Sinorhizobium fredii USDA 257: one gene and its partner. The protein of the gene in region 2 interacts with the protein of the main gene of each other region in a pairwise test. Links are inferred from orthologs where the notes say so. Each region holds a gene or a part of one and is shown on either strand. Other genes may lie near its edges.

Evidence for each region.
Region 1: the proteins of USDA257_RS04300 (region 2) and USDA257_RS27200 interact in binary tests that used the Escherichia coli proteins (3 or more experiments, as listed by UniProt). The link is inferred for Sinorhizobium fredii USDA 257 from one-to-one orthologs.

What each region holds. Positions count from the first base shown.
Region 1 is NC_018000.1:5,780,810-5,795,507, reverse strand. The notes cover bases 1,586-5,169. They hold USDA257_RS27200 (2-oxoglutarate dehydrogenase E1 component), read left to right. Parts: upstream 1,586-1,972; coding sequence 1,973-4,969; downstream 4,970-5,169. Other genes in these bases: odhB (2-oxoglutarate dehydrogenase complex dihydrolipoyllysine-residue succinyltransferase), read left to right, coding at 5,031-5,169; sucD (succinate--CoA ligase subunit alpha), read left to right, coding at 1,586-1,738. Outside these bases: sucC (ADP-forming succinate--CoA ligase subunit beta), read left to right, coding at 1-829; more of sucD, read left to right, coding at 836-1,585; more of odhB, read left to right, coding at 5,170-6,269; USDA257_RS27190 (LysE family transporter), read left to right, coding at 6,434-7,075; USDA257_RS27185 (hypothetical protein), read left to right, coding at 7,078-7,581; USDA257_RS27180 (SDR family oxidoreductase), read left to right, coding at 7,578-8,330; lpdA (dihydrolipoyl dehydrogenase), read left to right, coding at 8,367-9,773; USDA257_RS27170 (DUF2867 domain-containing protein), read left to right, coding at 9,909-10,397; USDA257_RS27165 (TraB/GumN family protein), read right to left, coding at 10,390-11,469; USDA257_RS27160 (tyrosine recombinase XerC), read right to left, coding at 11,588-12,520; USDA257_RS27155 (GNAT family N-acetyltransferase), read left to right, coding at 12,666-13,580; fsa (fructose-6-phosphate aldolase), read right to left, coding at 14,006-14,659. UniProt on the Escherichia coli protein: E1 component of the 2-oxoglutarate dehydrogenase (OGDH) complex which catalyzes the decarboxylation of 2-oxoglutarate, the first step in the conversion of 2-oxoglutarate to succinyl-CoA and CO(2).
Region 2 is NC_018000.1:917,526-934,318, forward strand. Bases 5,445-8,382 are described here. They hold USDA257_RS04300 (ABC-F family ATP-binding cassette domain-containing protein), read right to left. Parts: upstream 7,890-8,382; coding sequence 6,000-7,889; downstream 5,445-5,999. Other genes in these bases: USDA257_RS04295 (GNAT family N-acetyltransferase), read left to right, coding at 5,445-5,943; USDA257_RS04305 (hypothetical protein), read left to right, coding at 8,210-8,382. Outside these bases: LPS export ABC transporter permease LptG, read right to left, coding at 1-465; LPS export ABC transporter permease LptF, read right to left, coding at 462-1,634; USDA257_RS04280 (leucyl aminopeptidase), read left to right, coding at 1,945-3,438; USDA257_RS04285 (DNA polymerase III subunit chi), read left to right, coding at 3,468-3,917; USDA257_RS04290 (Gfo/Idh/MocA family protein), read right to left, coding at 3,982-4,908; more of USDA257_RS04295, read left to right, coding at 5,104-5,444; more of USDA257_RS04305, read left to right, coding at 8,383-8,488; USDA257_RS04310 (AMP-binding protein), read left to right, coding at 8,701-11,364; USDA257_RS04315 (DinB family protein), read right to left, coding at 11,305-11,817; USDA257_RS04320 (glutathione S-transferase family protein), read left to right, coding at 11,956-12,645; ndk (nucleoside-diphosphate kinase), read left to right, coding at 12,766-13,188; USDA257_RS04330 (hypothetical protein), read right to left, coding at 13,322-13,825; USDA257_RS04335 (CGNR zinc finger domain-containing protein), read right to left, coding at 13,822-14,382; USDA257_RS04340 (branched-chain amino acid ABC transporter permease), read left to right, coding at 14,542-15,438; USDA257_RS04345 (molybdenum cofactor biosynthesis protein MoaE), read right to left, coding at 15,441-15,905; moaD (molybdopterin converting factor subunit 1), read right to left, coding at 15,910-16,170; pgsA (CDP-diacylglycerol--glycerol-3-phosphate 3-phosphatidyltransferase), read right to left, coding at 16,167-16,754. UniProt on the Escherichia coli protein: Genetic data indicate it may be involved in ribosome assembly or function.

The DNA of each region.
Region 1 (14,698 bases), 4.9 Mb from region 2 along the record:
CGTCGATCGCTCCGTCGGCCAGGTTGCCTTCGTGGTTTCGACCGAGGGCGGCATGGATATCGAGGCAGTTGCCGAGCATACGCCGGAAAAGATCGTCACCGTTGCGATCGATCCCAATAAGGGCGTCACCGCTGACGACCTGAAGGCGCTGGCCGATGCGCTGAAGCTCGAAGGCGAAGCGCGCGCCGACGCCGAAAAACTCTTCCCGATCCTCTACAAGGCCTTCGTCGAGAAGGACATGAGCCTGCTCGAGGTCAACCCGCTGATCGTCATGAAGAACGGCCGCATGCGCGTCCTCGATGCCAAGGTGTCCTTCGACGGCAATGCGCTCTTCCGCCACGAGGACGTCGTCGCGCTGCGCGACACGACCGAAGAAGACGAGAAGGAAATCGAAGCGTCGAAGCACGACCTCGCCTATGTCGCCCTCGACGGCAATATCGGCTGCATGGTCAACGGCGCCGGCCTTGCCATGGCGACGATGGACATCATCAAGCTCTACGGCGCCGAGCCGGCGAACTTCCTCGATGTCGGCGGCGGCGCTTCCAAGGAGAAGGTCACCCACGCCTTCAAGATCATCACCGCCGATCCGGCCGTGAAGGGCATCCTGGTCAACATCTTCGGCGGCATCATGAAGTGCGACGTCATCGCCGAAGGCGTGCTTGCTGCGGTCAAGGAAGTCGGCCTCAAGGTGCCGCTCGTCGTCCGCCTCGAAGGCACCAATGTCGAACTCGGCAAGAAGATCATCAATGAATCGGGCCTCAACGTCATCTCCGCCGATGATCTGGACGATGCCGCCCAGAAGATCGTTGCAGCCGTCAAGGGAGCCTGAGGTTTCATGTCCATCCTGATCAACAAAGACACCAAGGTTCTCGTCCAGGGCCTGACCGGCAAGACCGGCACCTTCCATACCGAACAGGCGCTTGCCTATAACGGCACGAAGATGATCGGCGGCATCCACCCGAAGAAGGGCGGCGAGACCTGGACCGGTTCCAAGGGCGAGCAACTGCCGATCTTCGCGACGGTTGCCGAGGGCCGTGAGGCGACCGGCGCCAATGCTTCGGTCATCTATGTTCCGCCGGCCGGTGCCGCGGCGGCGATCATCGAGGCGATCGACGCGGAAATTCCGCTGATCGTCTGCATCACCGAGGGCATTCCGGTCGCCGACATGGTCAAGGTCAAGGCGCGGCTCGAGAAGTCGACTTCGCGCCTCATCGGCCCGAACTGCCCGGGCGTGCTGACCCCGAACGAATGCAAGATCGGCATCATGCCGGGCAACATCTTCCGCAAGGGCTCGGTCGGCGTGCTGTCGCGCTCCGGCACGCTCACCTACGAGGCGGTGTTCCAGACCACCAATGAGGGTCTCGGCCAGACGACCGCTGTCGGCATCGGCGGCGACCCGGTGAAGGGCACCGAATTCATCGACGTCCTGGAAATGTTCCTCGCCGACGACGAGACCAAGTCGATCATCATGATCGGCGAGATCGGCGGCTCGGCGGAAGAGGATGCGGCGCAGTTCCTCAAGGACGAAGCCAAGCGCGGCCGCAAGAAGCCGATGGTCGGCTTCATCGCCGGCCGCACGGCGCCTCCCGGCCGCACCATGGGCCATGCCGGTGCCGTCATCTCCGGCGGCAAGGGCGGCGCGGAAGACAAGATCGCGGCGATGGAATCGGCCGGCATCCGCGTCTCGCCGTCGCCGGCCCGCCTCGGCAAGACCCTCGTCGAAGTCCTGAAGGGCTGACGAACTTTCTCGGGGCGGCTCCGGTGCCGCCCCGATAGAGCCACGAATGACACGATGATGAAGCGTCGGGCGGGACGAAGGTGGCGAAGCGCCGCATCCGCTCCAACCGACGCAAGCCGGGACGGATGTCCGACCTTTCGAAGGCCATCCTGATCCGGACTTCAGGCAAACATGACCGGACAATCCGGCGACCCAACTTAGAGTCAGGAGGCGGACGCAAGTCCGCGAGAGACCATGACAAGGCAAGAGGCCAACGAGCAATTCCAGCTCACTTCGTTTCTGGACGGCGCCAACGCCGCCTATATCGAGCAGCTCTATGCGCGCTATGAAGCGGACCCGTCGTCCGTTTCGGCCGAATGGCAGTCCTTCTTCAAGGCACTTGCCGACAGGCCCGAAGATGTGGTGAAGGCAGCCAAGGGAGCCTCCTGGAAGAAGAAGAACTGGCCGATCGCCGCCAATGGCGAACTCGTCTCCGCGCTCGACGGCGATTGGGGCACCGTCGAAAAGGTCGTCGAGAAGAAGGTCAAGGCGAAGGCGGAGGAAGCCGCTGCCGCGACCGGCGTGCCGGTCAGCGAGGCCGAGGTTCATCAATCGACGCGCGATTCCGTCCGCGCCATCATGATGATCCGCGCCTATCGCATGCGCGGCCACCTGCATGCCAAGCTCGACCCGTTGGGCCTCGCCGATCCGGTCGAGGATTACGACGAGCTCGCACCGAAAACCTATGGTTTCGAAGAGAAGGACTACGACCGCAAGATCTTCATCGACAACGTGCTTGGGCTCGAATACGCGACCGTGCGCGAAATGGTCGAAATCCTCGAGCGAACCTATTGCTCGACGATGGGCGTCGAATTCATGCATATGTCCAACCCTGAGGAGAAGGCCTGGATCCAGGAGCGGATCGAGGGACCGGACAAGGGCGTCGAATTCACGCCTGAGGGCAAGCGGGCAATCCTGCAGAAGCTGATCGAGGCGGAAGGCTTCGAGCAGTTCATCGACGTCAAGTACAAGGGCACCAAGCGCTTCGGCCTCGACGGCGGCGAGTCGCTCATTCCGGCGCTCGAACAGCTCATCAAGCGCGGCGGCCAGCTCGGTCTCAAGGAGATCGTTCTCGGCATGGCCCATCGCGGCCGCCTCAACGTCCTCTCCCAAGTCATGGCCAAGCCGCACCGCGCCATCTTCCACGAGTTCAAGGGCGGCTCCTATGCGCCGGACGACGTCGAAGGCTCGGGCGACGTCAAGTACCACCTCGGCGCTTCCTCCGACCGCGAATTCGACGGCAACAAGGTGCACCTGTCGCTGACGGCGAACCCGTCGCATCTGGAGATCGTCAACCCGGTCGTCATGGGCAAGGCGCGCGCCAAGCAGGACCAGATGGCGACCGTGTTCGAGGGCGACATCATTCCGCTGCGCGAACGCGTCAAGGTCATGCCGCTGCTGCTGCATGGCGACGCGGCCTTCGCCGGCCAGGGCGTCATCGCAGAAATCCTCGGTCTCTCCGGTTTGCGCGGCCACCGCGTTGCCGGTACCGTGCACTTCATCATCAATAACCAGATCGGCTTCACCACGAACCCGGCCTTCTCTCGGTCCTCGCCCTATCCTTCGGACGTGGCGAAGATGATCGAAGCGCCGATCTTCCACGTGAATGGCGATGACCCGGAAGCCGTGGTCTACGCGGCCAAGGTTGCGACTGAGTTCCGGATGAAGTTCCACAAGCCGGTCGTCGTCGACATGTTCTGCTATCGCCGCTTCGGCCACAACGAGGGCGACGAGCCGGCGTTCACCCAGCCGAAGATGTACAAGGCCATTCGCGCCCACAAGACGGTCGTCCAGGTCTATTCGGAAAGGCTGGTCGCCGAAGGACTCATGAACGACGGCGAGGTCGAGAAGATGAAGGCCGACTGGCGCGCTCGTCTCGAGCAGGAGTTCGAGGCCGGCCAGTCCTACAAGCCGAACAAGGCCGATTGGCTCGACGGTGCCTGGTCGGGCCTGCGCACCGCCGACAACCAGGATGAGCAGCGCCGCGGCCGGACCTCGGTGCCGATGAAGCAGCTGAAGGAAGTCGGCCGCAAGATCTCCGAGATCCCGGCTGGCTTCAGCGCGCATCGCACCATCCAGCGCTTCATGGAGAACCGCGCCAACATGGTCCAGACCGGCGAGGGTATCGACTGGGCGATGGCGGAAGCGCTCGCCTTCGGAACGCTCGTCACCGAGGGCACGAAGATCCGCCTATCGGGCCAGGACTGCGAGCGCGGCACGTTCTCGCAGCGCCACTCGGTCCTCTACGATCAGGAGACCGAGGAACGCTACATTCCGCTCGCCAACCTGTCGCCTACCCAGGCGCGCTACGAGGTCATCAACTCGATGCTCTCGGAAGAGGCGGTGCTCGGCTTCGAATACGGCTATTCGCTTGCCCGTCCGAACGCGCTGACGCTGTGGGAAGCCCAGTTCGGCGACTTCGCCAACGGCGCTCAGGTGGTTTTCGACCAGTTCATCTCGTCCGGCGAGCGCAAGTGGCTGCGCATGTCCGGCCTCGTCTGCCTGCTGCCGCACGGCTATGAAGGCCAGGGACCGGAGCACTCCTCCGCGCGTCTCGAACGGTTTCTGCAGCTCTGCGCGGAAGACAACATGCAGGTCGCCAACGTCACGACGCCGGCAAACTACTTCCACATCCTGCGCCGCCAGGTGAAGCGCGACTTCCGCAAGCCGCTGATCCTGATGACGCCGAAATCGCTGCTGCGCCACAAGCGGGCGGTCTCCAGCCTGTCGGAAATGGCCGGCGAGAGCTCCTTCCACCGGCTGCTGTGGGACGACGCCGAGGTCATCAAGGACGGCCCGATCAAGCTGCAGAAGGATTCGAAGATCCGTCGCGTCGTGATGTGCTCGGGCAAGGTCTATTACGATCTTCTCGAAGAGCGCGAGAAGCGCGGCATCGACGACATCTATCTGCTCCGCGTCGAGCAGCTCTACCCGTTCCCGGCGAAAGCGCTCATCAATGAGCTCAGCCGCTTCCGCCACGCGGAGATGGTCTGGTGCCAGGAAGAGCCGAAGAACATGGGCGCCTGGTCGTTCATCGACCCCTACCTCGAATGGGTTCTTGCCCATATCGACGCCAAGTATCAGCGGGTGCGCTACACCGGCCGTCCGGCCGCCGCTTCCCCGGCGACGGGCCTGATGTCCAAGCACATGGCGCAGCTCAACGCCTTCCTCGAGGATGCGCTGGGGGGCTGATCAAGTCCCTCGCCGCCTGCCAATCGACAGAAACAGATATCTGATCAACGGAACAAAAATCATGGCAACAGAAATCCGCGTTCCTACCCTCGGCGAATCCGTCAGCGAAGCGACCGTCGGGACCTGGTTCAAGAAGGTCGGCGATGCGATCAAGGCCGACGAACCGATCCTCGAGCTCGAGACCGACAAGGTGACGATCGAAGTGCCGGCGCCGTCCGCCGGCACGCTCAGCGAAATCGTCGCGCAGGCGGGTGAGACCGTCGGTCTCGGCGCGTTGCTCGGCCAGATCGCCGAAGGCGCGGGTGCCGCCGCAGCCGCTCCGGCGCCGGCCGAGAAGAAGGCCGAGCCCGCTGCCGCTGCTCCCGCCGCGAAGCCGGCAGCCGCCGCACCGCAGGCTCAGTCCTCCATGCCGCCGGCTCCGGCGGCCGCCAAGCTCATCGCCGAAAACAATCTTTCCGCCGACCAGCTCGACGGTTCCGGCAAGCGCGGCCAGGTGCTGAAGGGCGATGTGCTCGCCGCTGTCGTCAAGGGAATTTCGGCGCCCGCAGCCGCCGAACCGGCCAAGATCCAGGCCCGTGCGCCGGCGCCGGCAGAAGACGCCGTCCGCGAAGAGCGCGTCAAGATGACCCGCCTGCGTCAGACGATCGCCCGGCGTCTCAAGGACGCGCAGAACACCGCCGCGATGCTCACCACCTACAACGAGGTGGACATGAGCGCCGTCATGAGCCTGCGAAACAGGTACAAGGACATCTTCGAGAAGAAGCACGGCGTGAAGCTCGGCTTCATGGGCTTCTTCACCAAGGCCGTCACGCATGCTCTGAAGGAGCTGCCGGCTGTCAACGCCGAGATCGACGGCACCGACATCATCTACAAGAACTTCTGCCATGTCGGCGTGGCCGTCGGCACCGACAAGGGCCTTGTCGTGCCAGTCGTGCGGGATGCCGACCAGATGTCGATTGCCGAAATCGAGAAGGAAATCGGCCGTCTCGGCAAGGCGGCACGCGACGGAACGCTGTCGATGGCCGACATGCAGGGCGGCACCTTCACCATCTCCAACGGTGGCGTCTACGGTTCGCTGATGTCCTCGCCGATCCTCAATGCGCCGCAGTCGGGCATCCTCGGCATGCACAAGATCCAGGACCGCCCGGTCGCGATCGGCGGCCAGGTTGTCATCCGTCCGATGATGTATCTGGCGCTCTCCTACGATCACCGCATCGTCGATGGCAAGGAAGCCGTGACCTTCCTGGTGCGCGTCAAGGACAGCCTCGAGGATCCGGAACGTCTGGTGCTCGACCTCTAAGCCAAGGCGGGGGCGTGAGCCCCCGTTTCGTTCCCGCCGCGCGCAACCGTCGATGCGGCCCGCTCGACAGCGATGAAGCAGGAGGCTAGTGTCTGCAAAGCACGCTATGCGCGCATTCAGGCTCTTGCGGCTTCATCTTGATCTTCAACGCACCGGTGGCAACCATGAGCGCTTACCTGATCGAACTCGCATCGCTGATGGCGATCTTTTCCTTCGCCATCGTCTCGCCCGGAGCGGATCTCGCCATGGTGATGCGCCAGTCGCTTGTGAACGGCCGGCGGGCGGCGATCATCACCTCTTTCGGCATCGGCGCGTCGCTGATGTTCCATGTCAGCTATACCGTTCTCGGCCTGGGGCTGATCATTTCGCAATCGATCTACCTCTTCAACATCGTCAAATGGTGCGGTGTCGCTTACCTGATCTATATTGGTGTCAAGGCGCTCAGGGCCGGACAGACTGAGATTACCGTAGAGCAGACCGACGATGCCGGGGCGCGTGGGAGCCAGTCGGCGTTGAAGGCCTTCGCGCTTGGCTTCGCCGCCAATGCGCTCAACCCGAAAGCGGTTTTCTTCTTCCTGTCGATCTTCTCTACGGTTGTCGGGGCGCACACGCCGTTGCTCGTGAAGTTTGGCTACGGCCTTGTCATGGCGAGCGCTCTCATCCTCTGGTTCGTCGGCGTCAGCCTGTTCATGACGACGCCACGGATGCGGGCCACCTTCACGCGGGCGAGCAAGTGGATCGACCGGACCAGCGGCCTCGTCTTCATTGCGCTCGGCCTGAAGCTCGCGACCGAAAAGGCTGCCTGAAGATGTCCGGCCGGACAGCCATCCTTGCTTCCTTGGCGCTGGCACTGGCCGCTCTCCCGGCGCTTGCCGAGGACTGCAAGCAGGTCCAGGCGATCTATGCCGATCCGGCCGGTGGCTATGAGCTGCGCTTCGAGCCGGTCGGATCGGAAGCGGCGGTCACCAGCAATCATTTCAAGATCAGCGTCGCGGGCACCGGAGTGTCGCTCGACGGCGTCGTATTGCCTTCCGGGGAACCGGAACGGCCGAACGGGATCGTCATGCACGATTGTCCGACGGGGGACGTGACGGGCGCCGAACTGACGGCTTGCACCGTATGGCAGGGCCCGATCTATGCCGTCGATAGCGCTGGCACGATCGGCTTGCTTCAGGCCGAGGATGCACCAGCTGCCCGGCAGATCCTGCTCCCGGATTTCGGCCCGTCGCTGCGCCAGTCGAGCGCCTGGGGCAACGGCAAGGCCTCGTCCGACAGTTCCGACGTCTTCGCGTTCAAAGGATGCGCCGGATGAGTGGCGGGCGTGTCCTTCTCGTCACCGGCGGCAGCCGCGGCATCGGCGCCGCCGTCTGCCTAGCCGCGGCATCGGAAGGCTGGCAAGTGGCGGTCAACTATGCCTCCAACCGACAGGCGGCCGACGATGTCGTTCGTCAAATCGCCGGGGCAGGCGGCTCGGCGATCGCCATCCAGGGCGATGTCGGCTCCGAGGATGGGGTGAAGGCGATCTTTTCGGCGGTCGACGCCGCCTTCGGCCGGCTCGACGGTTTGGTCAACAATGCCGGCATTATCGGGTCGCCGCAGCGGATCGATGACATCGCGACGGAGCGGCTGGAACGGATGTTCCGCGTCAATGTGACCGGCGCGATCCGTTGCGCGGCGGAAGCCGTGCTGCGGATGTCGACGCGGCACGGCGGAGAGGGCGGCTCGATTGTCAATCTCTCCTCCGTCGCGGCCGTGCTGGGCGCGCCGGGTCAATATGTCGACTATGCCGCCACGAAAGGCGCGATCGACAGCTTCACCGTCGGTCTCGCACGCGAAGTGGCGTCCGAGGGAATCCGTGTGAATGCCGTTCGCCCCGGCATCATCGACACGGATATTCATGCGTCCGGCGGCTTGCCGGATCGGGCCCGCGACATGGCGCCGTCGATCCCGATGCAGCGCCCCGGCACGGCCGGCGAATTGGCCGACGCAATTCTCTATCTCCTGTCGGATAAGGCGGCTTATGTGACGGGAGCCATCCTCAATGTCAGCGGCGGGCGATGACCGCCCTTTCAACAAGCCTCCCAGAAGGATTATCACATGGCTTATGATCTCATCGTTATCGGTAGCGGCCCCGGCGGCTATGTCTGCGCCATCAAGGCGGCGCAGCTGGGCATGAAGGTTGCGGTTGTCGAGAAGCGCAGCACCTATGGCGGCACCTGCCTCAATGTCGGCTGCATTCCTTCCAAGGCGCTGCTGCATGCCTCCGAGATGTTCCATCACGCCGCGCATGGCCTCGATGCGCTGGGCGTCGAGGTCGCAAGCCCGAAACTCAATCTCCAGAAAATGCTGGCCCACAAGGACGCCACCGTTAAGGCCAATGTCGATGGCGTGTCGTTCCTCTTCAAGAAGAACAAGATCGATGGCTTCCAGGGTACCGGCAAGGTGCTTGGCCAAGGCAAGGTCTCCGTCACCAACGACAAGGGCGAGGAACAGGTTCTCGAAGCCAGGAACGTCGTCATCGCCACCGGCTCGGATGTCGCCGGCATTCCGGGCGTCGAGCTCGAGTTCGACGAGAAGGTGATCATCTCCTCGACCGGCGCTCTCGAGCTGGAGAAGGTCCCGGCCAGCATGATCGTCGTCGGCGGCGGCGTCATCGGCCTCGAGCTCGGCTCGGTCTGGGCGCGTCTCGGCGCCAAGGTAACTGTTGTCGAGTTCCTCGACACGATCCTTGGCGGCATGGACGGCGAGATCGCCAAGCAGCTCCAGCGGATGCTGGCGAAGCAGGGCATCGACATCAAGCTCGGTGCCAAGGTGACCGGCGTCGTGAAGTCGGAAAACGCTGCGAGGGTGACCTTCGAGCCGGTCAAGGGCGGCGAAGCAACGACCCTCGATGCGGAGGTCGTGCTGGTCGCGACGGGCCGCAAGCCCTGCACCGAAGGCATGGGTCTCGCCAAGGCCGGTGTCGTGCTCGACGCGCGCGGCCGGGTCGAGATCGACCGTCACTTCCAGACGAGCATCGCCGGCGTCTACGCGATCGGTGATGTGGTGCGCGGGCCGATGCTCGCTCACAAGGCCGAGGACGAGGGCGTGGCCGTGGCGGAAATCATCGCCGGACAGGCCGGCCATGTGAACTACGATGTCATTCCGGGTGTCGTCTACACCCAGCCGGAGGTCGCTTCCGTTGGCAAGACAGAAGAGGAACTGAAGGCGGCCGGCGTCGCCTACAAGGTCGGCAAATTCCCGTTCACCGCCAATGGCCGTGCCCGCGCCATGCTCCAGGCCGACGGGTTCGTGAAGATCCTCGCCGACAAGGAGACCGACCGGGTGCTCGGCGGCCATATCATCGGCTTCGGCGCCGGCGAGATGATCCACGAGATCGCCGTCCTGATGGAGTTCGGTGGATCGTCCGAGGATCTCGGCCGCACCTGCCACGCGCATCCGACCATGTCGGAGGCGGTCAAGGAAGCAGCGCTTGCGACCTTCTTCAAGCCGATCCACATGTGATCGGTCCCGTGTGACAATTGGCGCGGGGGCTGCGACAAGCGGCCCCCTGCCTTCAGTCGTCATCCGGCGCAATCATGAACGCTCCACCCTCAGACCGCCGCCGGAGCCAACCGGCGATAGCGAAAGGACGCGTTCATGAAACCTCGCAGCGTTGCCGCCCGCTTGCCCAACGCCTGCCTGCCCGGGGCTGACTGGGCGGACTGCTATGAGCTTCTCTTTCTCGGCGAACGCATGACGGCGCATGAAGCGGCACGGCGGGCGCTTGGAAGCGCACCGCGCTGGATTCGCAGCCTCCTGGCCTTGCGCAATCGCGTCGTTGCGCCGCTCGGCCTCAAGGCCGGCGCCCCGTCCGGAGATGTCAGCCTCGTCGGTGCCTTCCCGATCCTCAGCGGCAGCGATCGAGAGATGGTCCTCGGCCTCGACGACCGGCATCTGGATTTCCGGATCGTCGTGGAGGTGCACGACGGGCCGGCCGACAGCCAGGTGATCGGCGTCACGACGCTGGTGCGCCGCAGGAACCTGTTCGGCTATTTCTATCTCGCCGCGATCACGCCCTTTCACAAGGCGATCGTTCCGGCCTTGCTCGCTCAAGTCAACGAACCGGCGCGCCGGCCGGTCAGTTGACCGGCGTGAGGGTGAAGCCCTGCTGGCGCAGGAGTTCGACAAGTCCTTCCTTGCCCGGCAAGTGCAGCGCGCCGACAGCCATGAAGACGTTGCCCTGTTTCAGGATGGGTTCAGCCCTCACCGACATGATCCGGTTGCGATCGATGATGATTCGCTGCTCGAAATCGGCGTAGCCGAGATCGCCGGGCGAGATCTTTTCGGCCACCGACCGCATCATCGGCATGATCATGCCGGTGTCGCCGGCGAGATAGAGGTCGGTCATCGTCGCCAGCACGTCGTCGATCGTCTTGCCGAGCGCGAGCGTGTCGATCAGCGCCCTTAGATGCCACTCGACGGGAAGCGAATCCATCGCGGAAAGCTGCTCGACCAGGCTTTCCAGTCCCTTCAGCGTCTTGCCCTGGCTCACTGCATCCTCGGCGAGCTTCTTGTCGAGGAACGATGCGCCCGCAGCCTTGCGGCTGAATTCGCAGGCCGGCAGGGCGACGAAGCTGGCGATCATCCAGGGCTTCATCTTGGCGACCAGCGGCAGGGGAATGCCGCGCGCCTTGAGGCCGTTTTCGAGAAGTGCTCGGTCCTTCGGCTCCAGGAAATCGTTAATCGTCCGGTTGTCGGCGAACATGGTGAGATCGGGGCGCATCATGATGGCGGCGCTCGCCTTTCTCTCGTCGATGATCTCGTCGGATTCGACGACGACGGTCCGCGATCCGGCATAGGCTTCCGCGCCGCCGGCGGGCATGGCCAGCACGCGCGGATCGGTCACATGCATGGTGCCGAGCAGGAAGGACGGCGCCAATCCTTGCCCTTCGATCCTCCAGAGCAGGCCCTTGCCGTTCGGTACGGCATCCGCCTCGCGGCGTATCGCCGCCAGACGGGCCGGATCGGACCGCTCGAGACCTGCGAGGATATTGCTGCCACCGCAGTCGTCGCCTTCCGCGGCCTCGGCCTCCGAGACGGAGAGCAAGGCTGCGAGGAGGCTTGCGGCCAACAGCACGTGCATGAGTGCGATCAGCCACGACAGGCCGTCGGCCGCCTTGGCCGCGAAATCGCGAACGGGTCTGGTCATCGTCATCATGAGTGTGACACTAAGCCCCCTCCGTCACAGCTTCCTTAACGCGCTTGGTTAACGCGCGAGCCTGGCGATTGTAGAGCCGGATGAAAAAAAGCGTGAGCGTTTTTGGATCTTGCCCCTTTTAGGCGCGCGGATGGGCTCGATCATAGATTTCCAGCAGCCGTGCCGAATCGACGCCGGTATAGACCTGCGTCGTCGAGAGACTGGCATGGCCGAGCAGTTCCTGGATGGTGCGGAGATCTCCGCCGCCGGCGAGCAGATGAGTCGCGAAGGAATGGCGCAGCGCATGCGGCGTCGCCGAATCGGGAAGGCCAAGGGCAGAGCGCAGCTTCTGCATCTCGCGCTGGATGATCGCCGGCTGCAGCTTGGCGCCGCGAGCGCCGCGGAAGAGCGGCTCTCCAGAGCCAATATGATAGGGGCAGAGTTTCCGGTAAGTCGCCACCGCCTCCATCGCCGCGGCGATCAGCGGGACGATCCGGGTCTTGCCGCCCTTGCCGGTGACGCGCAGCGACGCCGCCCCTGAAAAATCGTCGGGCGTCAGGTCGAGCGCTTCCGATATGCGCAATCCGCAGCCGTAGAGGAGGGTGAGCACGGCCGCGTTGCGGGCGACGATCCACGGCTCCTCGGCAAGCTGCGCATCCGCCGTCACGACCTTCAGGGCATCCCGATCGGTCAAGGGCTTCGGCAGCGACTTCGGCTGTTTCGGCGAGCGCACGGCACCGGCGCCGGCGGCGTTGGCAAGGCCGTTTTTCTCGAGGTAGCGCAGGAATGAGCGCAGCCCCGCAAGCCCGCGCCCAAGCGTGCGCGCGCCGGCGCCGGCCTTGCGGCGCTGGGCGAGAAAGCCGCGCAGATCGGCCGGCCTGAGCGTGCGGATATCTGCGAGCCGGGGCGGTCCGGCGAGATGCCCGGTTAGAAAGGCCAGGAATTGCCGCGTGTCCCGCTCATAGGCCTCGATCGTCTTGTCGGCCAGGCGGCGTTCTTCGGCAAGGTTTGCAAGCCACCGCTGACGCTCCGCCATCACCTCGGGATGGCCTATCACTAGAAGTTCGTTCATTGTCGGTCCGACGATCGCTCTTTGACTGTTTTCCATTGCCGAGCATGCCGCCGGGCCCTTATGTTTTCGCTAACATCCTCTTGGAATTTGTCATTCTTCGATCATATTGAATTGCGATCTTCGGTCAGCAACGGCGGATGGGACCATGGCGAGACGTGATTCGGCGAGCGCGCTGGCGCATTTTGCAGAGGCAGTTGCGCTGGTCTCGCAGGGGCGGCCCGGTCATATCGTCGACACGCTGATCGCCGAGCGCGGCCAGAAGATCGTTCGCCATCCTCTGTGGCCGGTGATGCGGCCCTTTCTCCACACCTTGCTCAACTACCGCAAGGCGATCGAGTTCGCCAATTCCGTCGCCAATATGCCGGGCTTCCAGGCTTTCGAACACTTGAGCTCGCTGCTCGATCTCGACATCCGCGTCGACAAGGCGGAGCGGATTCCGGCACGAGGTGGATTTCTCCTCGTCAGCAACCACCCGACCGGCATCGCCGACGGCATTGCGGTTTTCGATCTCTTGAAGAGCCGCCGCCCCGACATGATGTTCTTCGCCAATCGCGACGCCATCCGCGTCAATCCACGTTTCGTCGAGATGGTCATCCCCGTCGAATGGCGCGAGGAATACAAGAGCAAGCTCAAGGCGCGCGAGACTTTGCAGGTCACCAACCGGGCGATTGAGGAAGGTAAGGCAACCGTGCTCTTTCCGTCCGGTCGCATCGCCTACTGGGCCGATGGGCGCCTCAATGAACGCCCCTGGAAAAGCTCTGCCGTCGGCTTTGCCCGCAAGTACAACCTGCCGATCCTGCCGGTGCATATGAGCGCGCGCAATTCCGGACTGTTCTATTGGTTCGCCAAATGGTCGACGGAACTGCGCGACATGACGGTGTTCCATGAGCTCCTGAACAAGAAGGGCGACCTTTTCGATTTTCGCGTCGGCAATCTCATCCCTCCGGAGGCGCTTGATGGCGACCCGATGGAAGTGACCCGCTCCCTCGAGCGCCATACGGTCCTCGAGCTTGCGCGCGATAGCGACGCCGTTTTCAACGCACTGCCCCATTTTGGCTAAGCCGATTATGCAGTTTTCTGCCCGCGCTTCTGCCGAAGAAACGAAAATCGGGACCTGATGGTTCTGTGGCGCCGCCGATCGGCTAAGACTTGTCCATGCTTGCTGCGCTCGATGCTTGCCGAGAACTACCGTTCGCTGCGATCGATCCGCATGGATCTGACCGGGGTCAACCTCTTCATCGGCGAGAACGGCGTCGGCAAATCCAACCTTTACCGCGCGCTGCAGCTCGTCCAATCGGCCGTGCGCGGAAAGCTTGCCTATGAGATCGCCAAGGAGGGCGGCATGTCCTCGGCGGATGACGAGGAAGTATAGCTCGCCGGCTGCCCACTTCGCTATTTGGAAGAAATCCAAAAGTCCGGTGAAATGACAAAAGGGCCCCGCGTCTTTGCGAGGCCCTGTAATACAGTGCGCGAGCTCGGTGTCGATCAGCCGATCTTCTGGCCGGTCTTGGCCCAGTCGGCGAGGAACATTTCCAGGCCCTTGTCGGTCAGCGGGTGCTTGACCAGCGCCTTCAGCGTGGCCGGCGGGGCAGTGACCACGTCGGCGCCGATCAGGGCGGCTTCCTTGACGTGGTTGACGGTGCGGATCGAGGCGGCAAGGATTTCCGTCTCGTAGCCGTAGTTGTCGAAGATGTGGCGGATTTCGCGGATCAGGTCCATGCCGTCGACGGCAATGTCGTCGAGGCGGCCGATGAAGGGCGAAACGAAGGTCGCGCCGGCCTTCGCGGCGAGCAGCGCCTGGTTGGCGGAGAAGCAAAGGGTGACGTTGGTGTGGTGGCCGTCCGAGGTCAGCGCCTTGCAGGCCTTCAAGCCGTCAAGCGTCAGCGGCAGCTTGATGCAGATATTGTCGGCGATCTTCGCAAGAGCAGCCGCTTCCTTCATCATCTCGCTGTATTCGGTTGCCGTGACTTCGGCCGAAACCGGGCCTTCGACGATCGAGCAGATTTCCTTGGTGACTTCGACGATGTCGCGGCCCGACTTCAGGATCAGCGACGGGTTGGTGGTGACGCCGTCGAGCAGGCCGAGATCGTTCAGTTCCCGGATTTCCTTCACATCGGCGGTATCAACGAAAAATTTCATGGGAGTCTTCCTCTGGCACTAAGCCGTTCAGGCGCCTCT
Region 2 (16,793 bases):
CTGTCTGAGCCACGGAATCGAATTGGATTGCGCCGAGCGGGACGAGCCCCATTCCGCCTCCAGCGCTTCGGCCCTCTTTGTTCCCCAGGCGGCAAGCGGGTTGAGTGCGACGACGGCGAGAACGCCGACGAGAAACGCTCCCAGCACGAATGGTCTCAAGAACTGCCACACGGAAATGCCAGCGGCCCGCGTGACGACCAACTCGTAGCGGCGGTTGAGCGAAATCAGTGCCGCCATCGCAGAAAAGAGTGCCACGAAGGGAACCGTCTGCTGCAGGATGGTCGGGATGCGGAACGTCGTCATCAGCAGCGCGCCGGAAACCGTGTAATGCGGCAAGGCCGACATACGGCTGGCGAGCTCGCTGAAATCGATGATGAAGATCAGCGCGAAGATGCCGATCAGAAACCAGAACGTCGTGACGATGTACCGCTTGAAGAAATAGCGTCCAAGGGTGCTGAGGATCATGACGGCTGTTCCCCATCGACGCCAGCCGGCCGCACGAGCCGAAGCCGCAGCATCAGATCGGTGAGCTTTTCTTTCCAGGTCATCGGTATGTCGAGGCGGCGGTTGCTGGCGAGCTGGCGTATCGCCAGGGCACCGGTCACCAGCGGCACAAGATACATGAGCGGTACGAACCAGATCGAATCTTCCGCGCTGTTGCCGGCGTAGAAAGTCATCCAGCGGATGACGAGAGCCGCACCCACGGCGCTGAGCGTCGGATGCACGCGCGCCTCCCGGTGCGAGCGGGCATCGCTGCTGACGACGAGGGCGATCAAGCCGAAGAGGAGCGGGTATGTCCACTCGGTGAGACGCCGGTGCAGTTCCGCAGTAAAGGTCAGCGGCGAGCGCTTGTAGGAAGAATCGTTCGGATCGGGAGCGATGAGATAGAAGAGGTCGCGATCCTTGGCCCGGATGGTGGCCTCGCCGGCCGCCCGGGTCATGTCGGTGAGATCGAAGGCATAGGAATCGAACTTGATGACGGAGACGCCGCCGTCCGGCAATTTGCGATGGACTTCGCCGTCCTTCATCACGAGCGCCGAGCGCTCCTCGTCCACCGCCCCCTCGCGCGCATAATAGACGAGTTCGAAATTCGGATTGCGCGAATCGGCGACGAAGATGCCATGCAGGACGCCGCCGCTGCGCCGGGCGGCGACCTGTACGTAAAGCCCGTCGGTGATCTTCCGAAAGGCGTTTTCCTGCACGACGGTGGACAGCAAGTCGGCATGCGCCGTCGCGATCATCTTGCGCACGGCAACGCGCGAATAGGGCTCGACGAAATTGTCGATGACGAAGGAGAGGGCGCTCAGCCCAATGGCGAGATAGATCACCGGCCGGATGACGGACATGCGCGAACTGCCGGCGGCGTTGAGCACCGTCAGTTCCGAATCCGTGTTCATCACGCTCAGCGTCTGGGTGACGCCGATCAGCAGCGCGAAGGGCAGAATGATCGGAACGACCGAAGGCAGGATCAGCGTCGCAAGCTTGAGGAAGGCGAAGATCGACTGGCCGCTGTCCGTGACGAGGTTAACGTTGCTCAGCGCCTGCGTGGTCCAGACGATGCCGAGCAGCGGCAGGAGCGTTGCCAGGAACATGATCGTGGCGCGCCGGAAGATGTAGCGTTCGATCAGCTTCATATCCGTTTCCGACCCAAATCCTGCTCTTCGTTCAAGCCGCTCATGCGTATGCGAGCCTCGTATTCGCTGTCCGGCCGAACCGGTCCCCGTTCCCTGCATCCGAACTCGGAGTCTCGAACAACAGGGATAACATAAGACGAAGAACTGCGGTTAACCGCATGTAAACATGTGGGGGCATCTTGCCAAGCGTCTCAAAAGCGAGAAGGGTGCGCGCCACGGTTTTGAACACGGCCGACGTCGCGAATGTCCGCCACTGTAGCCGTCCGGTAACAGCCAGACGGAAGCCCACCAGAAATGCCCGGAGTTCTGTATGCCGATGAAGTTCGAGTTCACTTTCAGCAAATCCCATCGCCCGGCCGGGGGCTCCGCAGTGCTCCTGCAGGTCGCGGGCGCGAAAGAGCCGGCCGGTGCCGCTGTCGTCGATCCCGAGGGCGTCCTGCCGAGGGCCGTGAAGATAGGAAAGTTCACCGGCAAGGCCCTAGCCGCCCTCGACGTCGTTGCACCACACGGTTCGCCGGCAGATCGGATCATCCTTCTCGGCCTTGGAGATGCGGCGGCGCTCACGAGCCATGATTGGCTGAAGGCCGGCGGCGCCGCGGCCGCGAAGCTCCGCTCTGCCGAGAAGGCCACGATCTTCATCGATGCGCCCGGCGTTGACGTCACAGGCAAGGCGGCTGCTGACTTCGTGCTCGGCATGGAAATGAACGCCTATGTTTTCGACAGCTACAAGACGCGCAAGTCCGACGACGAATCGAAGACTGCTCAGAAAGTGGTGAAGGTCACCATCGTCACCGGCATGGTTATTGCCGCCAAAAAGGCATTCGCCACCGTCCAGGCGGTCGGCGAGGGTGTCTTCCTGGCGCGCGATCTCGTCAACGAGCCCGCCAATGTGCTCGGCCCGGTGGAGTTTGCGGCGCGCGCCAAGGAACTGGAGAAGCTCGGGGTCGAGGTCGAGACCCTGACCGAGCGGGAAATGAAGAAACTCGGAATGGGTGCGCTGCTCGGCGTTGCGCAGGGATCCTCCCGCCCGCCGCGATTGGTGGCGATGCAGTGGAAGGGCGGCAAGGCGAAGGACAAGCCGATTGCCTTCATCGGCAAGGGTGTCGTCTTCGACACGGGCGGCATCTCGATCAAGCCAGCCTCCGGCATGGAGGAGATGAAGGGCGACATGGGCGGTGCTGCCGCCGTGACCGGTCTCATGCATGTGCTGGCGGCTCGCAAGGCGAGCGTCAATGCCGTCGGCATCATCGGGTTGGTCGAGAACATGCCGGATGGCAGCGCGCAGCGGCCGGGCGACATCGTGACGTCGATGTCGGGGCAGACGATCGAGGTGATCAACACCGACGCCGAGGGCAGGCTCGTTCTGTGCGACGCGCTCTGGTATTGCAACGATCGATTCAAGCCGAAGGCGATGATCGATCTGGCGACGCTCACCGGCGCGATCATGGTGGCGCTCAGCAATCACTATGCCGGACTGTTCGCGAACGATGATCGCCTCGCCGAACAGCTGCTGAAGGCCGGCACGACGACACATGAGCGCCTGTGGCGGATGCCGCTCGGCAAGGAATACGACAAGATGATCGACAGCAAGTTTGCCGACATGAAGAATACCGGCGGCCGCCACGGCGGCTCGGTGACGGCGGCGCAGTTCCTGAAGCGTTTCGTCAAGGAGACGCCCTGGGCGCATCTCGACATCGCCGGTACGGCGATGGGTTCGCCGACCCATGAGATCAACCAGTCCTGGGGCTCGGGTTTCGGCGTGCGTCTCCTCGACGAACTGGTCCGGGCAAACTACGAATCCTGATTGCCTGGTGGATCCCGGGAGAGATCGGCATGACCGAAATCCTTTTCTACCACCTGACCGAATCGAAGCTCGAGGACGCCCTGCCGCCGCTCCTGGACAAGAGCATCGAGCGCGGCTGGCGGGTGGTCGTGCAAACAGTTGACGCGGAAAGGCGCGAAGCGCTCGACACGCATCTCTGGGTCTATCGCGACGACAGCTTCCTGCCGCACGGTACGGATGCGGGCGAATTCGCGACCGAGCAACCGATCCTGATCGTCGCCGACAATGGCAACCAGAACGGGGCGACCGTGCGCTTTCTCGTCGATGGCGCCGAGCCGCCGCCGGTCTCCGAATACGAGCGCGTCGTCTTCATGTTCGACGGCTACGACCAGCAACAGCTCGAGGCGGCGCGCGGCCAATGGAAGCGGCTGAAGGGCGAGGGGCACAACCTCACCTATTGGCAGCAGAACCGCGACGGCCGCTGGGAGAAGAAGGCCTGAAGCTCTTCCGAAAAACACAAGGCCCGCGAAAACCGCGGGCCTTGATATTGCAGCTGAGTGAAGCTCAGTCGTGGAAGGCCTCGACGAACTTGCGCCGGCCGAGCATGAAGGCGTCGGCGACGTGGCGCAACGGCGAAAGATCCACGTCCGATCGGCCCTCTTTAATGATCTCGGCAAAACGCCGATAGAGCATCGGATATTCCTCTTCCGGCTCGTCATGAACGATCTTGCCGTCGAGGGCGAGCTTGGCACCACCTTCGGAGAGAACCATCTCGCCGGCCTCGGTCTCGGCAACGATGTCCCAGCTCTGCTTGCCCATCTGGCGCCAATCGAACTCAGCCGAAACGTTCAGCTTTCGGGCATCGCTGAAGGCGATCGAAGCGGCGATCGGTGCGTCGCGGTTCTCGGGAAATTCGAGCGTCGCCGAGGTTATGAAGATCGGGTGGGGCAGGATATGAGTAATGATCGACAGGGCGTTGATCCCCGGATCGAACACGCCGAGCCCGCCAGCCGCCCAAATCCATTCCTGGTTCGGATGCCAGTGCCGGACATCCTCCTTCCAGATGATCTTGACATTGCGGATCGTGGTCGCCGCGAGAAAGGCCTTGGCCGCTTCGACCGCCGGCGCATAGCGCGAATGCCAGCTCGCAAAGAGCGAAAGACCCTTTTCCGCCGCCAGCGCCTGAAGGTCTGCGACCTCGCTCAGGGTCGCGCCCGGCGGTTTTTCGAGGAAGACATGCTTGCCGGCCTCGAGGGCCGTGCGGGCCGCTTCATAGCGGTATTGCGGCGGCATGCAGAGCGAGACTGCCTCGATCGCCGGCACCGCTTCGAGCATCGCTTCGATCGACTTGAAATTGTCGATGCCATCGACCGTTCCATGGCGGCTCGCCGCTGCGGTCAGTCGATAGTCGGCATTCTTGGCGAGTGCCGGCAGATGCTGATCGCGGACGATTTTTCCGACGCCGACAATGGCAATTCGAATGGGAGACATGGTGCTTCGCTCTTAATTAGTATGACTTATTCTCGCCCTTGTAGCAGATTGGGGGCAGTGGGCAAGCGGGGTTCCGTCTTGAAATAAGCTGGCACCTCAGGGCACAACTTGCAAACACAAATCTGTTATGCCTCCGGTGAAGTCGGGCGACGGTTTCGCTGATCTGTTGATCGGAACGACAGTTGAGGATTTGCCATGCCGAACATCCGCCGCGCCATGCGCGCCGAGCTTGACACGATCATCGACTGGGCGGCGAGGGAGGGATGGAATCCTGGTCTCGAAGACGCCAACGCGTTCTGGACCGCCGACCCGGAGGGCTATTGGGTTGCGACCGAAAAGGAGACCTTGGCGGCGGCCATCTCGCTTGTGCGCTACGGCAGCCAATATGCCTTTCTCGGCCTTTATATTGCCGACCCGGCCTTTCGCGGCAGGGGCATCGGCCTCGCGCTCTGGAAGCGAGCGATCGCCAGCGCGGAGGGCCGCGTCATCGGCCTCGACGGCGTGGTAGCCCAGCAGGACAATTATCGAAAGTCGGGTTTCGCCTGGGCGCATGCGAATATTCGCTATGGCGGTTCCGTCAATGTCGCCGAGCCTCCGGGCACCCATCTGATCGATGTGGCTCCGGTCCATGTCGCGGCCCTGACCGACTATGACCGCCGTTTCAATCCGGCCCGCCGCGACGCATTTCTGTATGAATGGACGAAGCAGTTGCCGACCCGACGAAGCGTGCTTCTCCTGCGCGACGGCACCATCGCCGGATACGGGACGATCCGCGCCTGCCGCGAAGGATTGAAGATCGGCCCGCTCTTTGCCGATAATGAGACCGGCGCCGATCTCATCTTCCGCAAGCTGTCTGCAGGCGCAAAGGGGCAGCGGATCTACCTCGACATTCCCGAGCCGAATGCCTCGGCGAGGGCGCTTTGCGAACGCTACAACATGAAGCCGGTCTTCGAGACGGCGCGCATGTATCGTGGACCGGCGCCGGACCTGCCGCTTTCACGGATTTACGGCATTACCATGTTCGAACTCGGCTGATCTGGTCGAGAAGCATCCGCCGTCCGCTACGGGAGGCGATGCCCAGGGGAAAGGCTCTAGATCGCCATCGCCTCTTCGTATTCGGCCGAGAGTTCGAGCCATTGCTCTTCGGCGTGGGCGAGTCTTGCCGCCGCCTCCGCCCGTTCCTTTGCTCTTTGGGCCGCCTTCGCCGGGGCTTTCTCGTAGAGGACCGGATCGGCCAACTCGGCGTCGAGCGCGTGAATCAGTTTCTCCAGTTTTCCCGTCAAGGACTCGATCTCGTTGATCTTTTTCCTGAGCGGCGCCAGCGACGCGCGTTTTTCGGCATTCACCTTGCGCTGGTCGGCCTTCGACAAACCCTCGTCCAGGCCGTTTGGTCTGGGCCTCTCGTCCTTCGCCTTGGGGCCGCCGACGATCACGCTCCGATAGTCATCGAGATCGCCGTCGTACACCGCAACCGTTCCGTCTCGCACCAGCCACAGCCGGCCGGCGGTGGCTTCGATCAGGTGTCGATCATGCGAGATCAGGATGACGGCGCCGGAATAGTCGTTAAGGGCGGTGATCAATGCGTTGCGGCTGTCGATGTCCAGGTGGTTCGTCGGCTCGTCGAGGATGAGCAGGTTCGGTTGATCGAAAGCGGCTAGCCCCATCAGGAGCCGCGCCTTCTCGCCGCCGGAGAGGTCCTTTGCGGGCGTGTCCATCTTCTCGGTCGACAGACCCATCTGCGCGACGCGCGAGCGGACCTTTGCTTCCGGCGCATCCGGCATGCGGCGGCGCACATGTTCCACGGCGCTTTGCGTCGGGATCAAGTCGTCGAGCTGATGCTGGGCGAAGAAGCCAGTCTTCAGGCCGGGCGCGATCCGCACTTCGCCGGTTTCTGCCGCAAGGCGGCCTGAGATGAATTTCGCGAAGGTCGACTTGCCGTTGCCGTTCGAGCCGAGCAGCGCGATACGGTCGTCCGCGTCGATGCGCAGATTGAGCCTCTTCAAAATCGGCTTGCCCGGCTCGTATCCGACCGCGCCGCCCTGGATCGCGACGATGGGGGAGGCGACCTGTTTCTCCGGATCGGGGAATGAGAAACCTTGGACGTGCTGCTCGATCACCGCCGCAACGGTGCCCATGCGTTCCAGCGCCTTGATGCGGCTCTGGGCCTGGCGGGCCTTCGATGCCTTCGCCTTGAAGCGGTCGATGAAACTCTGCAGATGCTTGCGGGCCGCTTCGTTCTTGGCTTTTGCCTTCATCTGCAGTTCGTCGGCTTCCGCCTTCTGCCGCTCAAACTGGTCATACGAGCCGCGATAGAAATTGAGCTTCTTCTGGTCGAGGTGAACGATGGCGTTGACGGCCGTGTTCAAGAGGTCCCGATCGTGGCTGATGATGATGACCGTATGCGGGTAGCGGCGGATGTAATCCTCCAGCCACAAGGTTCCTTCGAGATCGAGATAGTTGGTTGGCTCGTCGAGCAGCAGCAGATCCGGCTCGGAGAAGAGCACCGCTGCAAGCGCCACGCGCATGCGCCAGCCGCCGGAGAAGGCGGAGGCGGGGCGCCTCTGCGCTTCGTGGTCGAAGCCGAGGCCGGCGAGGATGCTCGCCGCCCGGGCTTCCGCTGAATGGGCACTGATATCGGCTAGTCGCGTCTGGATGTCGGCGATCCGGTGCGGGTCGGTGGCGGTTTCGGCCTCGGCGAGAAGTGCGGCGCGTTCCCTGTCGGCCTTCAGCACGATCTCGATCAGCGGCTCGTCCGTACCCGGCGCCTCCTGGGCCACCTGGCCAAGCCGTGCGTTTTTCGGCAAGGAGACACTGCCGGCCTCGGCGGCAAGCTCGCCGGTGATGATCCGGAAAAGCGTCGACTTGCCGGCGCCGTTGCGTCCGACGAGCCCGGCCTTCGTGCCCGCCGGAAGCGTCACGGAAGCATTTTCGATGAGAAGACGGCCCGCGACGCGGGCGGAGAGGCCGGTGATCTGGATCATCCGGGCCTTTTGCCCCGAGTTTTACTCGAAGGCAAGGGTCAGCCGACGAGCTTCGCGGCTCACCGATAAGTCCTAAGCGGGCGGTTTCAAGTGCTTATTGTTATCGAATCTTGGACGACGTGTTCCGATAATCAATACTTCCAAACCTCATCATGAGGACCCACATCTATCAGCGAAGAGCACAGGAACTGCTCTTCCGATCATCCGGCTCGGATCGAATGCCATCGGCAAGGCCGCCGCGTTCGAAAAGACTGATCCGATCACAGGTGGTCGCGGCCTACCCATCGTTCAAGAGAACGATCTCATCAGGAGTGTTGAACATGAGAAATGCAGTCCACACCGCTCTCGCCGCTGCCCTCGTTGCCACTGCCGTTCTTGGCGGCGCTTCCGCTGCCTTTGCCGGCGGCAGCTATTACGAAGGCATCAGCGACAAGCCGCTGTTTACCGAACCTGCTCCGAAGGCCGGTGACGAGGCCGCGGTCCGCCGCACCAACGGTTCCATCGACCGTACCTCCACCGGTGCGGTCTCCGACTACGCCGTTCAGCCGAAGCCGGTCCGCGGCGGAGAAGGCGAATACTACCAGGGCGTCAGCCGCTAAGTCGGAATCCCAGTAGAGCGGGTCGTCCTCCCAGACTGCTCTTTCCCTGGCCCGGTCCCGCCCAGCGGGACCGGGCCTCTTTTTGTCTTGCACGCGTTACGGGCACCGGTGCGTGCCGCGATTTGTCGCGGCCCTTCTTGCACAGGTTGCTGCTTTAGTCGGGCACTTATACTTGACGACAAGAGTCAGCAATAATATGCCGCCTTGCTAAAATGGAGGTGGCTTTGGGCGCTGGCGATTTGTCGATATTCCCGTTCCGTGTTGCGCACTTGTCCGCTCAGGGCGAGAAGCCGGCACTCGTGTTTCCCGGCGGGAGGGTCGTCAACTATCGCGAGCTCGCCGCCCGCGTCGATCGCCAGGCATCTGAGTGGCGCCGCGAGCGCGGACTGGTGATGCTCGAGGCCGATCTCTCGGAGCACGCGATCATCGCCTATCTTGCTGCGCTCGACGCCGGACACGCCATCGCGCTGCAGGGCCCGGCCGCCGCGAAGACGGATCGCGAGATCTTCAGGCCGGATTTCTGCCATCGCCGGATCGACGGACGCTGGCGCACGGAGCGGCTGGAGGGAGACCCTGTGGTCCCCCATCCCGATCTTGCCGTCCTGCTCTCGACCTCCGGCAGCACCGGACAGGGGAAATATGTCCGGCTGTCGAGAACGAATATCGAGGCCAATGCAGGTGCCATCGCTGATTATCTCGGCCTTACGGCCGCGGATCGGACCTGCCTCATCCTGCCGCTGCACTATTCCTATGGCCTTTCGGTCCTGAACGCGCACCTTTCGGTCGGGGCAAGCGTCTATCTGCCCGGCAGATCTATCCTGGACGAGGGCTTTCTCGACGGTCTCGCCGAGAGCGGCTGCACCAATCTTTCCGGCGTTCCCTATTCCTACGACCTTCTCGAAAAGGTGGGCTTCCGCGAGCGGGCGTTTCCGCACCTGCGGTTCATGACCGTCGCTGGCGGACGCCTGCCGCCCGAAAAGGTCCACCTTTACAACGAACATCTCACCGCACGCGGCGCATCCTTTTTCGTGATGTACGGCCAGACGGAGGCGACCGCGCGTATGGCCTACGTGCCTCCGGATCGCCTGAGCGGCCGGGAAGACCGGATCGGGGTCGCTATACCGGGCGGCAGCCTGAGGATCGAGGACGAAAGCGGGCGTCTGATCACCGGTCCGGAGCAACCCGGCGAACTCATCTATCGCGGGCCGAACGTGATGATGGGCTATGCCCTGTCGCGCGCCGACCTCGCCGAGGGTGCCGCGCTCTCCGTATTGCGGACCGGCGACCTGGCGGTGCGCGATGCCGACGGGTTGTTCCGCATCGTAGGGCGGACGAAGCGGATATCGAAGATCGCCGGGCTGCGAATCGGGCATGACGGTCTCGAAGCGGCTCTCGAGCGGCACGATATCGCCGCCGCCGTCATTGGCAGCGATGTCGAAATCCATGCCTATTTCGTGGGAGAACGCGATCCGGCTGACGTCCGTCGGCTCCTCGTCTCCGCAAGCGGATTGACGTTGCTGCAGGTACGGGCGACGCGCATCGACGCGCTGCCGCGCCTGGCATCCGGCAAGGTCGATTACGAAGCGCTCCGCCAGAAGAGCCGGGGCACCGGCGGTCCTTCGCGGGCAGAAGGCGTGGAAGTCCTGTTCGAGCAGTTATTCTACCCGCAGAAGGTTCGACCGGAGGATAGCTTTCTGTCGCTCGGCGGGGATTCGCTCCGTTTCGTCCAGCTGTCGATCGGGCTTGAAAAAATCCTCGGCGAGGTGCCCGAGGCTTGGGAGAGAATGCCGGTCAATACCTTGGCGGCCATGGTTCGCCAGGAGCGCAAGACACCGCAGATCGGCACCGACTTCCTGATCCGGGCGCTGGCCATCCTGCTCGTCGTGCTTCACCACGAGACGCTCTGGCCGATCCCGGGCGGCTCGGCGGCGATGGTGATCCTCGCCGGATTCGGCCTAGCGCGGTTCCAGAGCGGCGCCCTTTTGTCGGGCGCGCTATGGCAGCTGCTGCGGCCGCTCACGCAGATCCTGGTCCCCTACTATCTGATCGTCGCGGCTTACGCCCTTGCCTGGGGGGAAGTGCCCTGGGCTTCCGTCTTCCTTGTCGGCAATTTTGGTTTCGCCGACCCCGAGCGCCACAGCATGGTGCCGTACCTCTACTGGTTCATCGAGGCCTATTGCCAGATGGTGCTGGTGTTTGGCGCTCTGTTCGCCGTTCCGTTCGTCAGGCGCTTTGCCGCCGTGCGGCCCTTTGCCGCCGGCATGGCGCTGCTTGCTGCCGCTTTTGCCGCCCGCCTGGCGATGCCGCAGCTTTGGGAAATCGGTAACCGCCAGATCTTCACGCTGCCTTGGATCTTCCATCTGGCCGTCGTCGGCTGGTGCGCGGCCTTGGCCCAGAACTGGGCACAGCGGCTCGCGGTCATGGTGGCCGGAACGGGGATCTTTTTGTTTCTCGGGCTTTACGAGGGCGTCTGGATCGGCACCAAGATCAAGTACCTGTTGCAGATCGTCGTCCTCGCGGGCCTTTTGTTTCTGCCTCGCATCCGCCTGCCGCAATGGGCCGTGCAACTTGTCCTGCCGCTCTCGGCGGCAGGCTTTCATATCTACATCCTGCACCGCTTCGTGCCCGATCTCCTGCTGGCGCCAGTCCAGCCGTTCCTCCCGCCGCTCACCTATTCGCTCTCCTCGATCGCTGGCGGCGTCGTGCTCGGGCTTATGGTCTGGGCGGGGCAGCGTCAGCTATTCAAAGGGCTTGTGCGCGCCCGGGCCGGCGCTCTGCCGATGGACTGGCCGGCCGGGGTTAAGTCCTGGCTCTCTTCAGGCCGCCCACTTCTTTCCCTCGGTCCGCAGGAAGAAAACCAGGTCCAGCGTCAGTGACGGGCGCCCGAGCGCGGTCAAGGTCGCGTGCGCCTGCCCGCGGTGATGGGTCTGGTGGTTGAAGAAATGGGCGAGCGTCGGACCGACTCTCTGGGTGATCTTGTCGGGCGCGGTCAGCGGCGAATAGGTGAAGTGCGCGTTGAGACGCGCCTCGTCGAGGCTGTCCAGCCAGGCGATGATGCGCTCGTCTTCCGCCGCCCGCGCCGCCGTCAGCGCGGCGAGGTCTTCGCAGAGGATCGCATCGAGCCGCGTGGGTGCCTTGCCCTCCTTGGTGAACCGGTTCATCCAGATCCGGTCGGCCGCGAGAATATGGTTCAGCGTTGCGTGCAGCGAGCCGAAAAAGGCGCCCCTGTCCTCCCGGTATTCCGCCTCGGAGAGTTCCGCCGCGGCAGCGTAGAGCCGCCGGTTGGCCCAGCGATTGTAGTCGGCAAACATCCGATAGTGATCGAGCATCAACATTCTCCCTTGCTGTCCGGCCAGCCTAGCCGGGATTGATATTCGCGTGTCGAATGCAACTCATGAAAATTACTGATTTGATCACCCGCTCCCTATCGTCCTATGCGTCGAGCGATATGCAGATCAGGAGGTGAGATGACCCGCAAACTCTATGCGCTCTGTGGTACCGAACGGACGCGCCCCTTTTCTCCGCATGTGTGGAAGATCAAGCTTTCGCTCGCGCACAAGGGCCTCGACTTCGATGTGATGCCTGTCGGCTTCACCGAAATTCCGAAGCTCGAGCAAGGGGTGACGAAGATCGTCCCGCTGCTTCGCGATGGCGAAAAACTCGTTAGCGACAGCTTCGACATCGCCCTTTATCTGGAGAAAGCCTATCCCGAGCGGCCGACGCTGTTCGGCGGCGAGGGCGGCAAGGCGATGGCCCGCTTGGTCGAAGGCTGGTCGCAGATGACCCTGCATCCTGCCATTGGCCGCATCGCCATCATGGATATCCATGACAGCCTCGAACCGGTGGACCAGGCCTATTTCAGGCAAAGCCGCGAGAAGCGCTTCGGCAAGCCGCTCGAAGCGGTCGCCGAGGCAGGGCAGGCGGATCTCGAAACCTTCTCGGCCAAGCTCGAGCCGCTGCGCCACATGTTGAAATTCCAGCCCTTCATCGGCGGCGACGCTCCACTCTTTGCCGATTACATCGTTTTCGGTGCCCTGCAATGGGCGCGCATCGTCTCGTCACATCGTCTGCTTGCCACAGGGGACGTCGTTTCGGACTGGTTCGAGCGTTGCCTCGACCTTCACGATGGCCTCGGCCGCTCCGTAACAGCAGCGTGAAACTCTCCCCTGCAGCGGCGAATCATCGCCGCGCCCCCTTGTTTTGCGCGGCCCCCTTGTTTTGCGTGGCATTGGCGGCTAATGAACCGCCACTTTCTCAAGAGCAAGGGAATTGAGCCAATGGCGATTGAACGTACCTTTTCGATGATCAAGCCGGATGCGACGAAGCGCAACCTGACCGGCGCCATCACCAAGATGCTCGAAGACGCCGGCCTGCGCGTCGTCGCATCGAAGCGCGTCTGGATGAGCCGCCGCGAAGCCGAAGGCTTCTACGCCGTCCACAAGGAACGCCCGTTCTTCGGCGAACTGGTCGAATTCATGTCCTCCGGCCCGACCATCGTTCAGGTTCTCGAAGGCGAAAACGCCATTGCCAAGAACCGTGAAGTGATGGGCGCCACCAACCCGGCCAACGCCGACGAAGGCACCATCCGCAAGGTCCATGCGCTGTCGATCGGCGAAAACTCGGTTCACGGATCCGATGGCCCGGAAACGGCTGCCGAAGAAATCGCCTACTGGTTCGCGGGCACCGAAATCGTCGGCTGATTCACCTTCTTCGCTTCGGCCCCTAAAGGCTTGAAACGATTCTTCGAAACCGGGGCGGAGACGCCCCGGTTTTTCTTATGCATGTCGCCAAAAGTGTGCAGCGGTATTGGGACAACGACATGCATGACGCACTTTATGTCGGGCAGGCTGCCGTGTCGAAATGTGTCGGCGCCAGTCCATTCCTGAAGACTTCCGGATTCTTGTCGTAGGCTGGGCCGACGACCAACGGCCTCGCCGGCATGACGCTCTGGTCGAGGTCGGACATCACCGTCGTTTCCAGCTTTTGCAGCGTCGCACCATCCGGTCCCTTGACTTCAATCGTCACAGCATAGGGCCTTCCCTTCTTCACACAGGTGATGTCGGGGCTCTCCAGCGCCACCTTGTCCAGTTTCGGGAAGAGCTTGCGCGTCAGCGTCAGCGGTTCGCCGCCGGCCGGATTCTCGAAGGTCGCCACGACGATACTGCCGTCGGGGACCGGCTCGGTCTTGTTGAGCGTGATCGTATAGGTGGCATAGGCCAGCCGGTAGTTGAACACGAACATCTTGCCGGTCAGCTTCAGCGGGTCCGGCCCGGTCTCGCGCTGACAGCCGGCAAGTACCGCCGCCGCGACAACGGCGATGGCAATGACATTTTTCATGGCTGGATCTCCTCTTTGTTGCGGCGGTAGTGGCGTTTCGCCTTCGTGCGGTTGCCGCAAACCGCCATGTCACACCAGGTCCTGCTCCTGTTGCGGCTGCGGTCGAGGAACAGCCATTCGCAGTTCGGGCAAATCTTCAGACGATCGGGCTCCGGATTGGCAGCCAGGCTGAGCGCCGAATGCGCGGTGGCGACGTCGAGAGCGATGTATTTGCCGCGTTCGGATGATTGGCGCAGGACGGCCGTGATCGCCTCGAGCAGATCGGCGAGCAGCTCCGGCCGGTCTTCGGCCCGCACCTGCGCCCGGAAATGCCGATCCGTCGCCTCGCGCAGACCGATCAGCGGCTCCCGCCTTCCAGGCCCGATCGGCCCAAGCCTGCCAAAACGCTCCTTCTCGGCGCCGTAAAGATTGAAGGCTTCGGCAAAGCTGTCGATCGCCGCTCCATCGGCGAAACGATCGATCCGGCGCGTCGGGTCGAAGCGCAAAACCACGGAATTTGCGACATCCAGCGCCAATGCGCCGCCTGAGAATCGATGCGCGGTCCAGGTGAAGCTCATGTGAAAAATCCTAACTAGTAAAATGCATTTTACCAGTTATATTGCTTCTGTCACTAGTGCCGCAGAGGAAAGTTGGCCTCTGCGTTTTGTAATTGAAATTGATGCGGTTTCGTTCTTGGATTGTCTCGATCCCGATCGCCGCGACCGACCGGAAATGTGATGGCCTATTTCCTTCAGCAGATCGCCAACGCCGTGCCAGTGGCAGCGCTCTATGCGGCACTCGCCTTCGGCTATGCTATCGCCTTTGCGGTGACGCGGCGGGCCGACCTGACCTATGGCGCTCTTTTCGCCTTTGCCGGTCAGGTGTTTGTGCTTTTTGCGGATTTCGGCTGGGACCGTCTGTGGTTGGTCTTGCCGGCGGCGCTGGGTCTCGGAGCCGCGGCGGCCCTGATCTTCGGGCTTGGTGCGGGTCTTGTCGCCGGGCGCTATGTGATGAGGCCGCTGGCTTTTTCCTCGGCCAATGCCGTCGTCGTTGCCTCGCTCGGCAGTCTCCTGGTGCTCATGGAAGCGGCCAGGCTCGCGTCCGATACGCGAAGCCTATGGCTGCCGCCCTTCCTTAATCACGTCATCGTCTTCTGGCCGGATCCGGCATTTCCCGTGACGCTGACGGTCGTGCAATTGCTGAACACCGGACTGATGGCCGCATTGGTCACCGCTGGTCACTTCCTGCTCAGCCATACCTATGCGGGGCGCTATTGGCGGGCCGTCTCGGAGGATCGCGAAGCGGCATCCCTCTGCGGGGTCGATCCTTCGACCGTCTACATTCTCGCCTATGGCGTCGCGTCGCTGATTGCCGCCTTCTGCGGGATCCTTGCCGCCTCTTACTATGGCAATATGGACTTCGGCATGGGCCTGAGCTTCGGCGTCAAAGTGTTGTTCATCGCCGCGATCGGCGGGCAAGCGGCGCCGTTGTTCGCAGCCCTCGGCGCCGCCGGCGTAGGCCTGCTCGAGACGCTATGGAGCGCCTATGGCCCGATCCTCTGGCGGGATTTCGCGATCTTCAGCTTTCTGGTCCTGGTCCTCGTCGTGACGCGGCGGGAAAAGATCATTCCCTGACCTTAGCGGTTCCACCGATCACGCGCCGCGTCGTCGGCGTCCTTGGCGCTGACCCATTCGCCGGCGCTGCCGTCGGCGCCGTGCTCCTTCTTCCAGAAGGGGGCCGAGGTTTTCAGAAAATCCATGATGAAATTCGCGCCCTCGAAGGCTGCCTGGCGGTGCGGCGAGGCTGTTACCACCAGTACGATGTTCTCACCGGGCTCGATGCGGCCGAAGCGGTGAATGGCTGTCGCAGCCTGCAGGCCGAAGCGCTGCACCGCTTCGTGGCAGATCCGGCTGATCTCGGCTTCCGCCATGCCCGGATAGTGTTCGAGTTCGAGCGCGTCGAGGGCGCCTTGCTCGTCGCGGCAGAGGCCCGAAAAGGTGACCACCGCACCGATGTCCGTCCGCCCGCGGTAAAGCGCCGAGACCTCGGCTGCAAGTTCGAAATCTTCGCGTTGGACGCGCACGGTGACCGGGGCGTCCATCGCCTCAGCCGCCCGTCATCGGCGGAAAAAGCGCGATCTCGCGGGCGCCGCCGATCGGCTCGCCGTGATCGACATGTTCCTGGTTGATCGCCGCGCGGATGACGTTCTGGTGTTCGAGCGCTGATTCATATTCGGCGCCGAGAGTCTTCAGATGCGCCAGCAGGTCGCCGATCGTGACGATACCCGCCGGCAGTTCCAGCGTTTCCTCAGCCTTCCCGATGCGCTCGCGCACCCAGGAAAAATAGACGAGGTTTACGGTGCTCATTCGTTGACCACGTGCTTCAAGCCGGCGCGGAAGTAATCATAGCCGGTATAGAGCGTGATTGCCGCGGCGATCCAGAGAAGGACGATACCCGCTTCCGTTATATAGGGCATGATCTTGTCGCCGGCGGGACCGGCAAGCAGAAAGGCGATCGCCACCATCTGAATGGTCGTCTTCCACTTGGCGATCCGCGTCACCGGGACGCTGACCTTGAGCGCGGCCAGATATTCGCGGAGACCCGAAACGAGGATTTCGCGGCATAGGATGATGATCGCGGCCCAGATCGACCAGCCGGCGATCGTCCCGTCGGCGGCGACGAGCAGCAGGATCGAGGCGACCAGCAGCTTGTCGGCGATCGGGTCGAGCATCCGGCCGATATTGGAAGTCTGCTTCCATATGCGGGCGAGATAGCCGTCGAAGAAATCGGTGATCGAGGCGGTGACGAACAGGACGAGCGCGGTCCAGCGCGCGAAATCGGAACTGTGCAGCCGGCCCTCGATAAAGAAGCACAGCACAATCAGCGGTACGATGAGAATACGGAAATAGGTCAGCAGATTCGGAACGCTGTAGGCAATGGGCGTTGGCATAGACTCGGTTTCTCTGGACACGACAATCCCCCATTTCCC